DNA from 3 places in the Pseudoduganella sp. jia 9 genome. Region 1 is predicted to be linked to each of the others. Evidence: predicted binding sites of a transcription regulator. Region 1 holds the regulator's gene; each other region holds the start of a gene.
The links. Region 1 encodes sigma-54, which starts transcription at its own class of promoters, with help from an activator protein. Its sites were predicted from a motif close to TGGCANGNAANCTGCTTT; they were not measured.

Region 1 (4,208 bases):
ACGCGCGGCACGCTGCGGATGAAGGCCGACAAGGCGGTGGTTACCTACACGCCGGACGGTTACCAGCTGGCCACGCTGACCGGCGGCGGCAAGAAGGTCACGTTCCGCCAGAAGCGCGACGGCGAAGGCGACCAGTGGATGGAAGGCGAAGCCGACCGCATCGAGTACGACGAGAAGGCCGAGCTGGTGAAGATGTACTCGAAGGCGAAGATCCGCCGCCTGGAAGGCAGCAAGCCGAGCGATGAGGTCGAGGGCGAATTCATCTCGTACGACAGCCGCCGCGAGTTCTTCAGCGTGCGCAATACCAGCAGCGGCGCCGACAAGCCGGGCGCCGGGCGCGGCACCATGGTGATCCAGCCGAAGCGCACCGCACCGGCGGCGCCGTCCGCAACGCAACCGCCGGCCGCGCCGGCAGCGGGGAATTAAATGGCGCAAGTGCAGGAAAACTGCAGCAGCACGCTGATCGTGCGCGGCCTGCAAAAGAGCTACGGCAAGCGCCAGGTGGTGCATGACGTGTCGTTGCAGGTGGCGTGCGGCGAAGTGGTCGGCCTGCTGGGGCCGAACGGTGCCGGCAAGACCACGTCGTTCTACATGATCGTGGGCCTGGTCGCGTCGGACGCCGGCACCATCGACCTCGACGGCACCGACATCTCCAGCCTGCCGATCCACAAGCGCGCCACCCTCGGCCTGTCGTACCTGCCGCAGGAAGCGTCGGTGTTCCGCAAGCTGACCGTGGAAGAGAACATCCGCGCCGTGCTGGAGATCCAGAAGGTCGACGGCAAGCCGCTGGGCAAGGCGGCGATCGACGAACGCCTGAACGCGCTGCTGGCCGACCTGCAGATCGAGAAGCTGCGCGAGAACACGGCGCTGTCGCTGTCCGGCGGCGAACGGCGCCGCGTGGAGATCGCCCGTGCGCTGGCGACCAACCCCCGCTTCGTGCTGCTGGACGAACCGTTTGCCGGTGTCGACCCGATCGCCGTGATCGAGATCCAGCGCATCGTGCGCTTCCTGAAGGAGCGCAGCATCGGCGTGTTGATCACGGATCATAACGTGCGCGAAACGCTGGGCATCTGCGACCGGGCGTATATCATCAATCAGGGCAGCGTACTGGCCTCCGGCCGACCCGACGATATCATTGCCGACGAGTCCGTACGCCGGGTATATCTGGGTGAACATTTCCGCATGTGACCGGGCATTAATCAGCTATGAAACAGTCTTTGCAACTGCGCACTTCCCAGCACCTCGCGCTGACGCCGCAATTGCAGCAGTCGATCCGGCTGCTGCAATTGTCCACGTTGGAGCTGCACCAGGAACTGGAACAGCTGCTGACCGATAATCCGCTGCTCGAGCGGCTCGACGACCCGCTCGACCGCTCGGTGCGCCTGCTGGGTGACGGTGCCATCAACACCGCGCAGGCCCCCGGCGAAGCGCCACCGGAAGGCGGGCCACCGCAGGATGCGCCGGCGACGCCCGAACCCGAGCCGTTCGATGGCGGTGGCGAGGGGCTCGATGCCGGCACCGGCGATACCGACTGGAGCAGTGCGGGCAGCGGCAAGGGCCCGGACGACGACGATGCCCGCCCCCAGCTCGAAGCGAGCCACCGCAGCCTGCGCGAGCACCTGATGGAGCAGATGCGCGTGACCGTGCTCGAATCGCGCGACCGGGCACTGGTGGAGCTGATCATCGATGCGCTCGACGACAACGGCTACCTCGAGGAGAGCCTGGAGGAGATCCACGCGCGGCTGCCGGAAGAACTGGAAATCGAGACCGACGAATTGCGTACCGCGCTGAAGATGTTGCAGAGCTTCGACCCGGCGGGCATCGGCGCGCGCAGTGCATCCGAATGCCTGGCCCTGCAGATCCGGCGCATGCCGAATGTGCCGCTGGTGACGCGGCGCATGGCCCTGTGCATCGTTGAAAACCACCTGCAATGGTTCGCCCAGCGCGACTTCAACAAGCTGAAGAAGGCACTCGATTGCGACGACGAAGACTTGCGCGAGGCGCAGGCGGTGATCCGCCAGTGCAACCCGCATCCGGGCGCCGCGTTCGCGGCCGACGTGTCAGACTACGTGGTACCGGATGTGGTGGTGAAGCGGGGGCGCAATGGCTGGATCGTCACATTGAACAACGATGTGATGCCCCGCCTGCGCGTCAACGCGCTGTACGCCAGCCTGCTCAAGCAGGGCAAGGGTGAAACCCAGATGAATGCCCAGCTGCAGGAAGCCAAGTGGCTGATCAAGAATATGCGCCAGCGCTTCGACACGATCCTGCGCGTGGCCCAGGCCATCGTCGAGCGCCAGAAGAACTTTTTCTCGCATGGCGCGGTGGCAATGAGACCCCTTGTGTTGCGTGAAATAGCTGATACACTGGGCCTACACGAGAGCACTATCTCTCGGGTAACAACTCAAAAATATATGCTGACTCCGCATGGCATGTTTGAGTTGAAGTATTTTTTTGGCAGCCACGTGGCAACCGAAGCTGGCGGGGAAGCATCCTCGACTGCGATCCGGGCGCTGATCGTGCAATTCACAGGAGCCGAAGACCCTAAGAACCCTTTATCCGACAGTAAGATTGCGGACATGCTGGGTGAACAAGGCATGGTGATTGCGCGACGCACTGTTGCCAAATATCGCGAAGCATTGAAAATTCCCCCGGTCAGCCTCCGCAAATCCCTGTAAGCAAAACCCTGGCAGCAAATCCTGGTAGTGCTTGGGTTCCTCTGCGCCGCCTTACTTGCTTGGTGGAGAACGCACGAACCTGTAATATCTTCTTTAGGAGTGTGTGTATGAATCTGACCATCAGTGGACACCATATCGACGTTACCCCTGCCATTCGCGAATATGTGCAGAACAAGCTGGAACGCGTCAGACGCCATTTCGATCAGTTGATCGATGTCAGTGTGATCCTGAGTGTAGATAATCTCACCGAGAAAGAGAAAAGACAGAAAGCGGAGATCAACCTGCGGATGTCGGGCAAGACCGTGTTCGTCGAAAGCGTCGCGCAGGATCTTTATGCGGCCATCGACACGCTGATCGACAAGCTGGACCGCCAGGTCATGAAGCACAAGGATAAAGTGCAGAACCACAATCATGAAACCATCAAGTACCTGAGCGAGACCGAAAATCCCGCGTCGACCGCATAACGACGGTCGCAGGTCGCAGTCCCTCGACTGCTGCAACACAAGGGCGCACGATGCGCCCTTTGTTATATGTGGCGCCTGCATGCGCGCCCTGCACACAGGTCTTGCGTACATCCCACGTTTATCCCACATGGTTCGCATCCATGGCTAGAATGAGGCCAATAACGACAACGATGCGAGACACCATGACCGACCACGTCCATATCAAGGTGCGTAACGGCACCGGCTTCATCACACTCGACCGGCCGAAGGCGTTGAACGCGCTGTCGCTCGAGATGATCCGGGCGATCACGGGCGCGTTGCTGGCCTGGCGCGACGACGAGGACGTTGCCGCCGTTGTCATCCGCAGCAGCTCCGACAGGGCGCTGTGCGCGGGCGGCGACGTCCGCTTCTTCCATGCCGCCGGCAGCGCCACGCCGCAGCGCGGCAGTGCCCTGATCGAAGATTTCTTTACCGAGGAATATGCGCTGAATTACCTCGTGCATTGCTTTCCGAAACCCTACGTGGCCGTGATGGACGGCGTGGTGATGGGCGGCGGCATGGGCATCGCGCAGGGCGGACCGCAATGCGGCGTGCGCGTGGCAACCGACCGCACCCGGCTGGCGATGCCCGAGGTGAACATCGGGCTGTTTCCCGACGTGGGTGGCAGCTATTTCCTGGCGCGTGCGCCCGGCAAGCTGGGCGTTTACCTGGCGCTCACGGCGCTGATGATCGGTCCTGCCGATGCGCTGTACTGCGGCCTGGCCGATCATTACGTTCCCGCCCCCGAGCTGCCGCTGCTGGCCGACCTGGTGGGGTCCACCGCCGGTGCCGGACTGCGCGAAGCGGTCGCCATGTTCGCCCGGCCGCTCCGCGGGGAGGCGGGCGCATCGGAACTGCAGGCGCACCGTGCACTGATCGACGACCATTTCGCGCACCGTTCGGTGACCGACATCGTCGCCTCGCTGCGCCGCGACGATCACCCGTTCGCGCAGAACGCGCTGGCCGCGATGGCGCGGCGTTCGCCGCTGATGATGCGCGTGACAGCCGAGATGATACGGCGCGGCGCAACAATGGGCATCGCCGACTG
Region 2 (4,208 bases), on a different contig from region 1:
AAGAATCCGATGAGTTCGATGACCGTCTGGTTGCAACGCCAGCGCTTCAGTTGGCGGGAACTGCTGCTTCTGATGATGATCGGCGCCCTGGCGAATAGTTATTTCCTGGCGAATTACTCTCCGTCCATCGATGATGAACTGGCGGCGGTGCGTTCCAGCAGCGAGATCTGGATTGCCCAGGGCCGCTTCACCACCTACCTGGTCGAGACTCTGCTTTTCCCGCAGTCGTCGATTCCGTTCAGTCCTTACCTGTTCCTGGCGATCATGCTGGCGCTGGCGCAGATGCTGCTGGTGCGTGCCCATGGCCTGGCGCCGGGCTGGCCTGTTTACGCGGCCTGCTGCCTGTTCGTCACCTATCCGACATGGTGGCTGATCGAGGAATTCTCGGCCAATGTGCCGGCCACCGGCATCGGCTTCCTGCTGGTGGCCGCCGCGCTGTCGCTGTATGCGGAAGCGACAGCGAACGCACAGCTGCGCCGTTTTTCACGCCGCAAGGCCGGCCGGCTGCTGGCCATCGGGCTATTGCTGGCGCTGTGTGCCGGTGCCTACCAGACCTTGTTGCTGCTGTTTGCCTGCGGGACGATCGGCGTGGCCTTGCGCCGGTCGATCGAAGGAACCGGCCCGTTCCCATGGCGACAGACAGCGGCGCAGCTTTTTTACGGCGGCGTCTGCCTGATTGCCGGGGCGGTGCTGTATTTCGTGTTGAACAAGCTTGCGCTGGGTGTCTCCGGCACCGAGCCGGAATACGTCGCAGGCTTCATCAATCTCGACAACTGGAAGGCGCCTTATTGGCTGGTCGGCTCGACCGCCTTGCAGGCGTGGGCGATCTATTCCGGCTCTGCCGCGCTGTTTGGTGCGGCAATGCCGGCCGCCGCGGTGGCGCTTGCCTGTGCGGCGATCGCGGTCGCCCGTGCGCGGCCTGGCGTGGCGCTGCCGAATCTGTTGCTGTTCGCTGGTCTGCTGGGCACGCCTTTCCTGCTGTGCTTGCTAACTGGCCCGACGGGCTTGCCGTTGCGCGCAATGGTCGCCTTGCCTTATGTGATGTGGCTGTGCGCGCTGCTGGCGTTTACTTGCCAGCGTGGTGTCGCCTGGATTGCCGGTCTCGTGGTATTCGCCCTGTTTCAGCTGCAAATCGTCAACCTGACTTCGCAATACATCGCCACCGCGACCCTGGTACAGCAACAGGACCGCTTCATGGGCTTCGAGATTGGCCGCCGCCTGCTGGTGCTGCGCGGCGCGGATGCGGCCGGCGCACCGATCTGGCTCGATGCCTATGGTTATGGTCCGGAGGAACGCGTGTCCCTGTTTGCCGCCGCCCAGACCAGCGTGACCCGCGGCTCCTTCTTTGGCTGGGATAAAGGCAACCTCAAGCGTATTACGGCGTACCTGCGTGTGCTTGGCTTCGACGCTGTCCGTCCGGCGCCGCCAGCCGTGCGCAGCGCGCTCGCCAGCCAGTTCGCGCAGATGCCGGTATGGCCGCACGAGGGTTCGCTGCGCCGCAGCGGGAATTATTACCTGCTCAAGTTGGGAAAAATACCGGATGCGGCGCACGTCGAACCATCCAGAAAATAAAAGCATCCTTCCCGCTCGGCGGGCGTCCAGCATTCGCCTTGTGACCGTCAGTCGCGCCAGCCGACTCGCGCTGTGCCTGTCTGGGTTTCAACGATCCAGCATTCCGGAAGTCTCGAGGCGCTGACGATTCCATAGGTCAAACTCATGGAATTTTGCGATAAATCAAGTACTACGTTGAGTCCGAATAAGTCGCAGTGCGGGGAATACGCCAATGGGGCTGTCGAAAAACTTTACAGTGAATTTGCGAAAGCGCAAGCCATTCATATAACTGGTTGATTTTGCTAAAACATTTATTCTGGCACGATCCATGCTTAATAGCACTGAGGCAAGACCAACCGATTATTTCCTGGAGAAATCATGAAACTCAAATCACTGCTCGCCGCAGTCGTTCTTTCGGCTTTCGGCGCTGCCGCGCCGGCATTTGCAGGCGTCGCCGCCATGGCGGACCTGTCCGTTTCGCAACTGCTGGTCGTTGGCGCCAACGGCCAGCCGAGCCCGCTGGCTGGCGAAATCACCATCACCCGTGATGCGCGCACTGGTACCGCGAACTCGAACTACAACGGCGCAGTGGGCGCAGGTGCTGGTCAGGGCAGTATCACCGACATCGAGACCGATGGCTCTACCGCGGCAGTGGACGTCGCCTACCGTTGCGCTGGCCCGTCGTGCGCCCCTGCAACGATCAACGGTATCTATGGTGGCAGTGCCGAGAACAACACCTCAGCGAACTTCACGCAAAACGTGGGTAATTTCGCTCTGGGCGACATGGATATTTCCGGTAACGCGCTGGCCGGCGGTGCAAGCGGCCTGACGCGTGCTGACTCTTCCGCTGATTCCGCCAACGCAGTCGGCGGCGCCAATGCCACGATCCAGAACGGTGTGTCGGTTACCACCGACTTCGTCGTGGCTGAAACGGCCCAACTGGGCTTCGCGCTGACCTATGACTCCTTCGTGCGCGTGTTCATCGACCCGCTGCTGCCGGCAAACGCCGACTCCGTTGCCACCGCCGGTATCACCTTCAGCCTGACACTGACCAATACCACCACCGGTGAACTGGTACTGCAATGGTCGCCTGCACAGCTGAACCGTGGCCTGCTGGCTGGCGCCGCATCGGAAACCGATACGTTTGACAGCTCCGGCACGGTGCTCTCCGAAGTGGCAACCCTGTTCGCGGACAACACCTACAGCCTCGTCATCACGCAAGCGTCGAACTCGTCGATCCAGCTGAACGCCGTTCCGGAACCGGAATCGCTGTTGCTCGTCGGTCTGGGCCTGCTGGCCATGGGTGTGGCCGCACGCCGCAAACGTCTGCAATAATACCGGGGGCATTTCCGCTCCAGCAAGCCCGGGCATGCCCGGGCTTTTTCCATTGGAACTTCCATGCCGAGACTCACCGCCGATACTTCGAATGTCACCGGACTGGCCCGGGCGGGCGGGCGCGTGCTGCGGCCGCGCACTTCTGCACAGGTGCAGCGCATTGTCCGGCTCGCCAATCGCGCGGGCTGGACGATCAACCCGGTCTCGACCGGACTCAACTTCGGCTACGGGGGCGCGTCGCCCGTTCGTCCCACCGATATCCAGCTTGATCTCGCCAGGATGACGTCGATCCGCAATGCGGCCGAGATTTCGCGCGGCCACCCGGTCGCGGTGATCGAGCCGGGCGTTACCCAGCAGGCGCTGTACGAGTGGCTGCAGCGGCATCATCCGGACCTGTCCTTCAACGTGACGGGCTCCGCCCGCGAAACCAGCATCATCGGCAATGCGCTGGACCGCGGCGTGGGTTACTTCGGCCCGCGCAAGGAAGACTTGTTCGGACTGGAAGTCGTCACCGGCACGGGTGAACTGATCAAGACCGGCTTTCGTCGCCTCGGCGAATCCTCGCCCCTGGCTCACAGTCATCCGTATGGTCTGGGTCCGATCCTGGATGGCCTGTTTTTCCAGGGTAATTGCGGCATCGTAACAAGCGCCTGTTTTCGCCTCGTGCCCAGGCGTCCCAAGGCCGTGGCCGTATCGCTCGGGCTGCGCGATGGGGCGCAGCTCGGCGCATTCATCGACCGGCTCGCCGAGCTGAAGCGGGAAGGCGTGATGGAATCGGTCACGCACATCGGCAACCGCCAACGCAGCCATGCTTCACTGATGTATGGCATCACCACTTATCTCGAGGAGCAATGCGGCCGCACGCCGGCAGCGGCTGCCGCGGAAGCGAAGGAGGCGCTGGCGCTGATCGCAAAGGGCGATTGGACGAGCCTCGGCGCGATCACCGGCTCGGCAGCCCAGGTGCGTGTGAACCTGGCCGAAGTGCGGCGCCGGGTCGGCGATATCGCGACAGTGCGCGTGCTGACCGAGGAAAAGCTGGGGCTGGGCTACCGGGTGATGCATGCGTTGCGTTTCCTGCGCAGCGCGCGGGCGAACGCCGCGGCCATCGCCGCGATCCGCCCCCTGCATGTGCTGGCGCTCGGCCAGCCGACCGATGCAGCAATCGACAACTTGCTGTGGCGGTTCGGCCGCAGCGATCTGCCCGCCACGCAGCTCGACAGGACAAACTGCGGCCTGATCTTCATCAATCCGGCGCTGCCGATGGATGGCGCACTGGTCGCGACGATCGTTCGCGAACTCGAGGAGGTCGCCCGGCCGTTCGA
Region 3 (4,208 bases), on a different contig from region 1:
CGATCACGCCGGGATCGGGCGTCACGCTGAGTAGTTTTATGCGCGGGTCGCGCGGCGGCGCGTAGCCTTCGATGCGCAGCTTCATCGCCAGCTTGGCCGCGGTGCGTTCGACGGCGCTCACCAGCGCCAGGTAATCCTCGATGCGTTTCAGCGGCGGCATGAACACGTACAGCCGGCCGGCACGCACTTCGACGCACAGCGCGGTGTGGATCACGTCGCGCGATGCCGGTTCGGCCGGCCGGGGTGGCCGGATCGGTTCGACGACCGGCCTGCGCGCCTTGTCCGCCGCTTTGTCAGTAGGAGCCTTGCCCGCGGCCAGGCCCAGGATCGGACGCTTCTCCTTTTCCTTCTTGCGTTCCTCGACCGGCAGCGCGGCGCGTGGCGCGAACGGGTCGACGTCGTATTCGTCCTCGCGTTCTTCCGGCAGCACCCATGGCAGCGTGGCCAGCGGCAGCCGCAGGCCGATCGGCGAATCGCCTTCGATCAGGTACAGGTTCTCGCGCCGGATCGGCCACGGCGACGTTTGCCAGACGGTGCCGATCATGGCCGGATCGTAGTCCTTGGCCTTCAGCGGCAGCACGTAGCCGGCCACCTCGCCCAGGCCGCGTTCGAGCAGGCGGGCCAGGCGGCGGCGTTCTTCCGGCGCGGTGAGGTCGGCGTCCAGCGGATCGAGATTGCGCGGCAGCGCCTGCTCGCGCTGTGCCTGCAGCAGCACGTCCTCGTAGGCCGGGATGGCGCTGTTGGAGGGCAGGGCGAGCGATTTCACCAGCTCTGTCGTGAAACGGCCGGCATCGTCGGGGCCATAGCCGTCGTCGATGTGTTCATCCGAGAACAGCGAGGCGTCGAGCCACATCGGCTGGCCGTCGATGCGCCAGTAGATATTCAGGGCCCAGCGCGGCAGCGGTTCGCCCGGGTACCACTTGCCCTGGCCGTAGTGCAGCATGCCGCCCGGCGCAAAGTGGTTTTTCAACCGGTGCATCAGATTGCCCGCCAGCTCGCGCTTCTTGTCGCCGTGGGCCTGGGTGTTCCATTCGGGGCCGTCCATGTCGTCGATCGACACGAAGGTCGGCTCGCCGCCCTGGGTCAGGCGCACGTCCTGGGCCTTCAGGTCCGCATCGACCTGCTGGCCGAGGCGGTCGATCTTCTGCCAGTCCGCTTCCGTGTACGGTTTTGTCACGCGCGGGTCTTCGTGGATGCGCGTGACCGTCATCTCGTGGAAGAACGTGACTTCGGCCTTGTCCGTGAAGCCGGAAACCGGCGCCGCCGACGAGGGCAGGGCGGTACAGGCCAGCGGAATGTGGCCTTCGCTGGCCAGCATGCCGGAGGTGGGGTCGAGCCCGATCCAGCCGGCGCCGGGGATGTACACCTCGGTCCACGCGTGCAGGTCCGTGAAATCGACGTCGGTGCCGCTTGGGCCGTCGAGTGCTTCCTGGTCGGCGCGCAGCTGGATCAGGTAGCCGGACACGAAGCGTGCCGCCAGGCCCATCTCGCGCAGGATCTGCACCAGCAGCCAGCCGGTGTCGCGGCACGAGCCGGAACGCTTCTGCAGCGTTTCATCCGGCGCCTGCACGCCGGGCTCCATGCGCAGCAGGTAGGCGATGTCGCGCTGCAGGCGCTGGTTGACGGCGACCAGGAAGTCGTTGGTGCCCATCGGCTTGGCCAGCAGGTCGCGGCGTGCCGCGGTCACCCATTCCATTACCAGCGGGCTGGAAGGTTCCGTCTGCAGGTAGGCGCTCAGTTCGGCCGTCAGCTGCGGCGGGTAGGCGAACGGGAAAGTCTCCGCATACTTCTCGACAAAGAAGTCGAACGGATTGATGACGGTCATGTCGGCCACCAGGTCGACCGTGAAGTCGAGCGTGTCCGATTTTTCGGGGAAGACAAAGCGGCCGATGTAGTTGCCGTACGGGTCCTGCTGCCAGTTGATGAAGTGTTCCTGCGGCGTGACCGACAGCGAATACGACAGGATCGGCGTGCGCGCGTGCGGCGCCGGACGCAGGCGCACTTCATGGGGGGACAGGCTGACCAGGCGGTCATAGCGGTAACTGGTCTTGTGGTGCAGCGCGATACGGATAGCCATGCGGGAGTGCCTTTCGAAAGGGGCGCGGTATGAGATGCATCAAGCATGATTCGTACCTGCAATAAAGGCAATCTATTTGGAGCGGGGTGGGGTGGGGGCAGGGGTGTTGGATGCGCGCGTTAGCGGTGGAGTCTCAGGGGTCTGTCCCCGGTAAGTGTTGGCCGCCAGCCCGGTAGTTGGCGTTTTGAGGGGACTGACCCCAGTTTTTGCCAGCGCACTCGACATGCGAACAACACCGGGGTCAGTTCCCTCAAAAAGCCGCTGGCAAGCACGCAGGCCAACACTTACCGGGGACAGACCCCTGCGGCTCGACCGCTGTCATTACATGGACGTCTTACCCCTGGCACGTTTCTTGTTAGCACTCTTGCTACGAGGAGGAATCGATGCCGAACTTTTACGATGAAATGTATTCCACCGAGGCAACCGTGCGCCCGCACTACCAGGCGTTCGCGGACTGGCTGGCGTTGCAGCCACCCGGCCAGATCGACCAGAAGCGCACCGAAGCCGAGTTGATCTTCCAGCGCGTGGGCATCACGTTTGCCGTGTATGGCGACACCGCCGGCAAGGAGCGCCTGATTCCGTTCGATATCATCCCGCGCGTGATCCACGCCGCCGAGTGGGCCAAGCTGCAGGCCGGCCTGGTGCAGCGGGTCACCGCGCTGAACCGCTTCCTGCACGACATCTATCATGGCCAGGAAATCCTCCAGGCGGGCATCATCCCGCGCGAGCAGATCCTTAACAATGCACAGTACCGCCCGGCCATGCAGGGCGTCGACGTGCCTGCCGATATCTATGCGCACATTGCCGGCGTCGATATCGTGCGGGCCGGGGAGGGCGAGTTCTATGTGCTGGAAGACAATTTGAGGGTGCCGTCCGGCGTCTCCTACATGCTGGAAAACCGCAAGATGATGATGCGGCTGTTCCCGGCGCTGTTCGCCAGCAACCGGGTGGCGCCGGTCGACCATTATCCCGACCTGCTGCTCGATAACCTGCGCACCGTGGCGCCGCTGGGCAGCGCCGATCCGACCGTGGTCGTGCTGACGCCCGGCATGCACAACTCGGCCTATTTCGAGCATGCGTTCCTGGCCCAGCAGATGGGCGTGTCGCTGGTGCAGGGGCAGGACCTGTTCGTCAAGGACGAAACCGTGTGGATGCGCACCACGCGCGGCGCGCGGCGGGTCGACGTCATCTACCGCCGCATCGACGACGACTATCTCGATCCGCGCGCGTTCCGGGAAGAGTCCACGCTGGGCGTGCCCGGCCTGATGGAAGCGGTGCGCGCCGGCCGGGTGGGCCTGGCCAACGCGATCGGCACCGGAGTGGCCGACGACAAGTCGATCTACCCCTACGTGCCCGACATGATCGAGTTTTATCTGGGCGAAAAACCGATCCTCAATAACGTTCCTACTTACCAGTGCAGGAAGAAGGAAGACCTGGCCTACACGCTGGCGCACCTGCCCGAGCTGGTGGTGAAGGAAGTGCACGGCGCCGGCGGCTACGGCATGCTGGTCGGCCCGGCGTCGACGGGCGCCCAGGTCGAGGCGTTCCGCGAGCGGCTGCTGGCCAACCCGGCGGGCTACATCGCCCAGCCCACGCTGGCGCTGTCGGCCTGCCCGACGTACGTGGAGTCGGGCGTCGCGCCGCGCCATATCGACCTGCGGCCGTTTGTCCTGTCGGGCAAGACGGTGACGATGGTGCCGGGCGGGCTCACCCGCGTGGCGCTGCAGGAAGGCTCGCTGGTGGTGAATTCGTCGCAGGGCGGCGGCACCAAGGACACCTGGATACTGGAGAACTGACATGCTGAGCCGCACCGCAGATCATTTGTTCTGGATGGCCCGCTACACCGAACGGGCCGAGAACACCGCCCGCATGCTCGACGTGCGCGTGCAGTACTCGCTGATGCCGCAATCGCCGCTGGCCGTGCAGCAGGGCTGGCGCACCATGCTGGGCGTGTCGGAACTGGAAAGCCAGTTCGACGCCAAGTACGGCGCGCTGACGCAGAAGGAAGTCATCGACTTCATGGTGCGCGATCCGGACAATCCTTCGTCGATCGCCAGCTGCCTGACGGCGGCGCGCGAGAATGCCCGGGCCGTGCGCGGCACCCTCACCACTGAAGTGTGGGAGACCGAGA

Region 2: the regulator sigma-54 is predicted to act here: its motif matches at 1,869-1,886, upstream of ACY34H_RS01150 (EDSAP-1 family PEP-CTERM protein).
Region 3: the regulator sigma-54 is predicted to act here: its motif matches at 2,118-2,135, upstream of ACY34H_RS22425 (transglutaminase family protein).

What each region holds. Positions count from the first base shown of each region.
Region 1 is NZ_JBUPWE010000004.1:289,187-293,394, reverse strand. Features, by position in the region: gene lptA (lipopolysaccharide transport periplasmic protein LptA) at 1-426, shown strand, start outside; gene lptB (LPS export ABC transporter ATP-binding protein) at 427-1,188, shown strand; gene ACY34H_RS06205 (RNA polymerase factor sigma-54) at 1,206-2,678, shown strand; gene hpf (ribosome hibernation-promoting factor, HPF/YfiA family) at 2,786-3,142, shown strand; gene ACY34H_RS06195 (enoyl-CoA hydratase/isomerase family protein) at 3,325-4,208, shown strand, end outside.
Region 2 is NZ_JBUPWE010000001.1:248,060-252,267, forward strand. Features, by position in the region: gene ACY34H_RS01140 (GtrA family protein) at 1-13, shown strand, start outside; gene ACY34H_RS01145 (glucosyltransferase domain-containing protein) at 10-1,572, shown strand; gene ACY34H_RS01150 (EDSAP-1 family PEP-CTERM protein) at 1,930-2,886, shown strand; gene ACY34H_RS01155 (FAD-binding oxidoreductase) at 2,950-4,208, shown strand, end outside.
Region 3 is NZ_JBUPWE010000017.1:43,535-47,742, reverse strand. Features, by position in the region: gene ACY34H_RS22425 (transglutaminase family protein) at 1-2,077, opposite strand, end outside; gene ACY34H_RS22420 (circularly permuted type 2 ATP-grasp protein) at 2,461-3,873, shown strand; gene ACY34H_RS22415 (alpha-E domain-containing protein) at 3,875-4,208, shown strand, end outside.